One region of the Vogesella sp. XCS3 genome, then DNA from elsewhere that is predicted to be linked to it. Evidence: riboswitches for the same ligand, from Rfam matches in the RefSeq annotation. Region 1 holds a riboswitch; the other holds the start of a gene.
The links. A riboswitch is a leader RNA that binds a small molecule or an ion and turns the genes downstream of it on or off. The one in region 1 is predicted to bind thiamine pyrophosphate.
Positions count from the first base shown of each region.

Region 2: it holds a riboswitch for thiamine pyrophosphate, as region 1 does, so the genes downstream of both, LCH97_RS06365 (thiamine ABC transporter substrate binding subunit) here and thiC (phosphomethylpyrimidine synthase ThiC) in region 1, are expected to answer to the same signal.

Region 1 covers NZ_CP085530.1:2,728,638-2,732,034, reverse strand. Annotated here, with positions in the region: gene ung (uracil-DNA glycosylase) at 1-442, opposite strand, end outside; gene LCH97_RS13030 (rhodanese-like domain-containing protein) at 518-844, opposite strand; gene LCH97_RS13025 (protein-L-isoaspartate O-methyltransferase) at 844-1,503, opposite strand; TPP riboswitch at 1,633-1,767, shown strand; gene thiC (phosphomethylpyrimidine synthase ThiC) at 1,871-3,397, shown strand, end outside.
Region 2 covers NZ_CP085530.1:1,353,396-1,356,792, forward strand. Annotated here, with positions in the region: gene LCH97_RS06360 (iron ABC transporter permease) at 1-426, opposite strand, end outside; gene LCH97_RS06365 (thiamine ABC transporter substrate binding subunit) at 548-1,561, opposite strand; TPP riboswitch at 1,617-1,711, opposite strand; gene LCH97_RS06370 (DUF1800 family protein) at 1,823-3,160, shown strand; gene LCH97_RS06375 (DUF1501 domain-containing protein) at 3,171-3,397, shown strand, end outside.

The DNA of each region.
Region 1 (3,397 bases):
AGCCGAACTTGCCGTGGCTGCCGGCGCAGTCGGCTTCCACCGTCAGCGAGGTGTTCAGCAGCAGCACCCCCTGTTGCGCCCAGTGGGTCAGGTCGCCGTGGCTGGCAGGCGCGATGCCAAGGTCGCTGGCCAGCTCCTTGTACATATTGCGCAGGCTGGGCGGGATCTTCACCCCGGCCGGTACCGAAAAGCTCAGCCCCATCGCCTCGCCGGCGCCGTGGTAGGGATCTTGCCCCAGGATCACCACGCGCACGGCGGCCGGGTCTACGTGCTGCAGCGCGTGGAATATCTGCCCGGCCGGCGGGTAGATGACGGCACCGCCAGCGGCACGTTCGGCGAGCTTGGCCTCAATTTGCTGCAAATTGGCTGCAATAGCCGGCTGCTGCAGCACGGCTTGCCAGGCGGCGGGCAGGGTGGCCAGGGCGGGGGCGAGGTAGTGCATGGCAAGTTTCCAGTAGAAAAAAGGCAAAAACAAAGCCGCCCGACAGGGGCGGCTTGGCGGTACAGCAACGGGCGCTCAGTAGTGCGCCATGCTCGGGTCCACATCGTTGGCCCAGGCTTCCACGCCGCCGCGCAGGCTCAGCACCTGCTCGAAACCGGCGTTCTGCAGGAACAGGCCTACCTGGAAGCTACGCACGCCGTGGTGGCAGATGGTAACAATGGGCGCGTCGTCCGGCAGCTCGTTGTGGCGCAACGGAATCAGGTGCATGACGATCTGCTGCGAGCCGGGGATGCGGCACAGCGCCACTTCCCAGTCTTCGCGCACGTCCAGCAGGTAGGGCTGGGGGCGGCTGCTGTCTGCCAGCCAGGCCGCCAGCTCTACGGCGTTGATTTCGCGGATCATCAGAAGCTGAAGCGCGACGGCTCGATGGCGTCCAGCTGCTGCAGGCGCGGCAGGTTGGTGTCGAAGCTTACCGCTTCCTGGTAGGCGTTTTCGCCCACACGGGTAATGACCTTGGCAATCATCACCGGGGCATCGCCCACGATCACGGCCAGGCGGCCACCTACGGCCAGCTGGGCTTTCAGCGCTTCGGGCACTACCGGGGTGGAGCCGCCAACGCAGATCACGTCGAACGGGGCCTGGCCTGGCAGGCCTTCGATACCGTTACCCACGCTGAGGGTCACGTTGCGGATGCCGGCGGTTTTCAGGTTGGCCGCAGCACGTTCGCTTTGCTCGGCGTCCAGGTCCACGCTGTACACGTGCTGGCTCACAGCGGCCAGCAGGGCGGTGAGGTAGCCGCTACCGGTACCCACTTCCAGTACCTTGTCGCTGGCTTTTACTTGCAGGTCTTGCAGCAGACGGGCTTCGACTTTCGGCTCCAGCATGGCGGTGCCGTTTTCCAGTGGCAGCTGCATGTCCACAAACGCCAGCTGGCGCTTTTCTACCGGCACGAAGTCTTCGCGCTTCACGTGAAACAGCAGGTCGAGAATGGAGGTGTCGAGCACATCCCACGGACGGATTTGCTGCTCAACCATGTTGAAACGGGCTTGTTCGAAATTCATTCGGAAACTCCGGGGGATCCAAGACAAATAGACTAAGGGCGATTCTGAAAGCCGGGCTGTGGCAACCCCGCTTCCACAATCGTCCACTAGATGGCAACTTGCGATTATCCCACATTTACCTTACCTTCACAGCATCGCTAGGGGTCCTGCGGCGCTTGTGTACCATTCGCACCAATGTGCAGATGGCATAAGTGCGGCGGGTGAGAGTTACCCTTCGAACCTGACCCGGATAATACCGGCGTAGGGAAGCGTAATCTGCAGACACCGCCCGCCGCGCCTTGTTCCGCCCGGCTTGCGGCCAACCTTGCAGCCGGGCCAGCCCGGGCCGCTCCTTGCGCCGTTTCATCGCCTTGGAGAACCCGCACCGATGAACGCGCCTGCAACACTGAACACCCAGATGGTAGTGGATTCCGCCGCCATCCAGCCACTGCCTAATTCCCGCAAGATCTACGTTGGCGGCAGCCGCCCCGATATCCGCGTGCCGATGCGCGAAATCAGCCAGGCCGACACGCCCACACAGTTTGGTGGCGAAGCCAACCCGCCCATCTATGTATACGACACCAGCGGCCCCTACACCGACCCGCACGCGCAGATCGACATCCGCTCCGGCCTGCCGGCGCTGCGTGCCGCCTGGATTACCGAACGCGACGACACCCAGCTGCTGCCCGGCCTGTCCAGCGACTACGGCCGCGCCCGCGAAGCCGACCCCAAGCTGGCCGACCTGCGCTTTAACCTGACGCGCCAGCCGCGCCGCGCCAAGCCCGGCCTGAACGTGACCCAGATGCACTACGCCCGCCGCGGCATCATCACCCCCGAGATGGAATACGTCGCCATCCGCGAAAACCTGAACCGCCAGGCCTATATCGAGTCGCTCCAGGCCACAGGCAACACCCGCCTGCTAGAGCTGATGACGCGCCAGCACGCCGGCCACAGCTTTGGCGCCCAGCTGCCGGACACCATCACCGCCGAGTTCGTGCGCCAGGAAATCGCCGCCGGCCGCGCCATCATCCCCAACAACATCAACCACCCCGAAAGCGAGCCGATGATCATCGGCCGCAACTTCCTGGTAAAAATCAACGGCAATATCGGCAATAGCGCGGTAACGTCGTCGATCAGCGAAGAAGTGGACAAAATGACCTGGGGCATCCGCTGGGGCGCCGACACCATCATGGACCTGTCCACCGGCAAGAACATCCACGAAACCCGCGAGTGGATCCTGCGCAACAGCCCGGTACCCATCGGCACCGTACCCATCTACCAGGCGCTGGAAAAGGTCAACGGCAAGGCCGAAGACCTGACCTGGGAAATTTTCAAGGACACGCTGATCGAGCAAGCCGAGCAGGGCGTGGACTACTTCACCATCCACGCCGGCGTGCTGCTGCGCTACGTACCGATGACCGCCGGCCGCATGACCGGCATCGTGTCGCGCGGCGGCTCCATCATGGCCAAATGGTGTCTGGCGCATCACCAGGAAAACTTCCTGTACACGCACTTTGCCGAGATCTGCGACATCATGAAGGCCTACGACGTGGCCTTCAGCCTGGGCGACGGCCTGCGCCCCGGCAGTGCCTGGGACGCCAACGACGCCGCGCAGCTGGGCGAGCTCAAAACCCTGGGCGAGCTCACGCAAATCGCCTGGCAGCACGACGTACAAGTGATGATCGAAGGCCCCGGCCACGTGCCGATGCAGCTCATCAAAGAGAATATGGATAAAGAGCTGGAATGGTGCCACGAAGCGCCGTTCTACACCCTGGGCCCGCTCACCACCGACATCGCCCCCGGCTACGACCACATCACCAGCGCCATCGGCGCCGCGCAGATCGGCTGGTACGGCACCGCCATGCTGTGCTACGTCACCCAGAAAGAACACCTGGGCCTGCCCAACAAGCACGAC
Region 2 (3,397 bases), 1.4 Mb from region 1:
GACGCCGGCGCGTACCAGCAACGGCAGGTTGTAGAACAGGTTGCCGTACAGCAGCAGCCACGGCGTGTCCTGCAAATTGACACCGGCCACACCGTGCGGGCCGAACAGCGCCAGCACCCCCATGCCGGCCACCAGCGTGGGCATGACAAAGGGCAGCATCAGCATGCGCAGCAGCAGGCGGCGGCCGGCAAAATCGAACCGCGCCAGCACCCAGGCCAGCGGCAGGCCGATCAGCAGCGCCAGCGCGCAGGTAGCCAGCGCCTGGCCTAGCGACCACGCCAGCCGCCACTGGATATAGCTGCCCTGCAGTAGCGCCAGGCTGAAACCGGCGTGGCCTTCCTGCAGCAGGCGCGCCAGCGGCGCGGCCACCATCAGCAGCAGGAAGGCCAGCGGCAGCAAGGCTGGCAAGGTACGGTAGCGGTTCATCGGCAAGGGTCGGGTCGGTTGGCGGTACGGGTCATGGGGTGCGGTATCTGTACAAAGGCGCAAGGGCGCCGCAGGCGCCCTTGCTACGCGGTGCCGCGGCCAAGGTTGGCCGCAGTGGCCATCAGTTGGCCTGTTTCACCACCAGGCGGTTCCAGCGGCTGACCCAGCCGGCTGTCTTGCTGTTCATCGCTGCCAGGCCAGGGTTGCTGAACTTGGCCGGTTTTTGCGCGTGGGCAAACACCGGGTCGATGGCGGTACCGGCTACCGCCGGGTACATCCACATCTTGGTTTGCAGGCCGGTTTGCACGCCTTCGCTACGCAGGAAGTCCACAAACGCCTGCGCCGCCTGCGGCTCCTTGCCGCCCTTCAGCAGCGCCACGCCTTCTACTTGCAGGAACACGCCGCCTTTGAGCAGCAGGTTGGCGGTGGGCGATTCGCTGATTTTTTCCTTGCTGTAGAACACTTCCGCCGCAGGGCTGGTGGCGTAGCTCACCACGATGGGGCGGCTGCCGCCGTTGCGGCTGAAATCGGTGTAGTAGGCCTCGCTCCAGCCCTTGCTGACTTTCAGGCCGTTATCGCGCACTTTTTCCCACCATTTGAAGGCGCCGTCTTCACCACGGTCGGCGATGGTGGCCAGCAGAAAGGCCAGGCCGGTGCTGGACGTGGCCGGGTTCTGCACCACCAGCAGGTCTTTGTAAGCGGGCTTGGCCAGGTCGTCCAGCGTGGCTGGCAGCGGCAGCTTGGCTTTGGCAAACCAGGCTTTATCGTAGTTCAGCGTGACATAGCCGTAATCCACCGCTACAGCGCCTGGCAGCTGGGCGTCTTTTTCGGTGCGGCCAACCTTGCTGCTGGTGGGCGCCAGAATGCCGGCGGCACTGGCCTTGGCGATTAGCGTATTGTCGATGCCGTACACCACGTCGGCAATCGGGTTGGCGCGGGTCAGGATCAGTTTATTCAGCATCTCGCCAGCGTCGCCGCCTTTGACGATGGACAGCTTCACGCCGTTTTGCTTCTCGAATTCGGCAATACGGTCTTTGGGCAGGCTGAACGAGCTGTGCGTCATGACGCGCAGCTCGGCGGCCAGGGCAGACAGGGACAGGCCGGCAAGAGCCAGCAGCAGTACAGACTTCTTCAACATTACAGACATCCTCTTTTGGTGATGACGCTACCAAAAAAGAAAGCGGGACACGGGCAGACGCCCATCACGCTCCCTCCGCTGGCATTATCCAGATCAGGTTCTGGGGTATGTCTCAGCCCGCACGCGCAGGCACCCCCGGTGATCGAGCCGCGAGTATAGAGCTTTGTGTCACATTCGTTAACACCTGCCTGCCCACACTTCACATCCGGCCAACAAATAAGCGCCATACTTGATAGGTCAAACCATCAGGAACATGCCATGTTTTTGCTGCGTAAACTCGCCACCCTGGTGTGGCTGCTGCCGCTGCCCGTGCTGGCCGCCCCTATCGGCGAAGCGGGCGCCCGCCTGCTGCTTGGCCGTACCGGCTTTGGCGCACCGCCTGCACAGGTGGCCGCGCTGGCGCCACTGGAACGCGAAGCCGCGGTAGACCGCATTCTGGCCAGCAGCCGCACCGTGCCGGCTACGGCGCCGCCAGACTGGACCGCCGAGCCGCTGCTGCACCCGCCGCGCAAACAGCTGAGCGAAGAGGAAAAAAAAGCCCTGCGTGACACCGAAACCCGGCGCGGCCTCGCCCTGCGCGGCTGGTGGCTGCAGGAAATGGCCACCACCCCCAGCCCGGTCACCGAAAAACTCACCCTGTTCTGGCACGGCCATTTCGTGTCCGGCCAGAGCAAGGTCAAAAGCGCGCAGCTGATGTACCGCCAGAACACGCTGCTGCGGCGCGAAGCGCTAGGCAACTTTGCCACCCTGCTGCACGACATCGCGCGTGACCCGGCCATGCTGCGCTACCTCGACACCGCCGGCAGCCGCAAAGGCGAGGCCAACGAGAACTTTGCCCGCGAGGTGATGGAGCTGTTCACGCTGGGCGAAGGCCACTACAGCGAGCAGGACATCCGCGACGCCGCGCGCGCCTTCACCGGCTGGCAACTGGACCCAGACAGCGGCGAGCCGGTATTCCGCCCGCGCCGCCACGACGACGGCGCCAAGACAGTACTGGGCCGTAGCGGCGCGCTGGACGGCGACGCGGTGCTGGACACGCTGCTGGCGCAGCCAGCCACCGCCCTCTTCATCACCCGCAAGCTGTGGCTGTACCTGGTATCGCCTACGCCGGACGAGGCCACCGTGAACCGGCTGGCCGCCAGTTTTGCCCGCGACTACCAGATCAAGCCGCTGGTACGCGCCCTGCTGCTCACCCCGGCGTTCTGGCACAGCAGCGGCCAGCAAGTGAAATCGCCGGTGGAGCTGACAGTGGGCACCGTAGCCACCTTCGGCATTGCCGTCTCCGACTGGCAAGCGCTGGCCGTACAAAACCGCCGCCTGGGGCAAGACCTGTTCGACCCGCCCAATGTGCGCGGCTGGCCCGGCGGCGATGCCTGGGTCAACAGCGACAGCCTGCTGCTGCGCAAACAGTTTCTGGACAGCCTGACGCGCCCTGGCGGCAACAAGCCGCGGCCACAGATCGCACCGGACTGGCTACAACAGCACCCGACCGCTGCCAGCTGGCTACCGGCACTGCCTGCGGCCAACCCCGCCCCGGCCGCACCGCTACAGGCGCTACGCCAGCTGCTGCAAGACCCGGCCTGGCAGCTGCAATAAGGACACCACCATGCAAAGACGACAGTTTCTCGCCACCCTCGGCGCCGGCCTGCTGACCGTACAGCTGCCGGGTCTCGCCTACGCCATCGCGCCCGCCGGTTACCAGCGCCTGCTGGTGCTGGTAGAGCTCAAGGGCGGCAACGACGGCTTGAATACCGTCATCCCCTACGCCAGCCCCGACTACACCCGGCTGCGGCCAACCCTGGCCATCGCCCGTGAACAGGTACTACAGCTGGA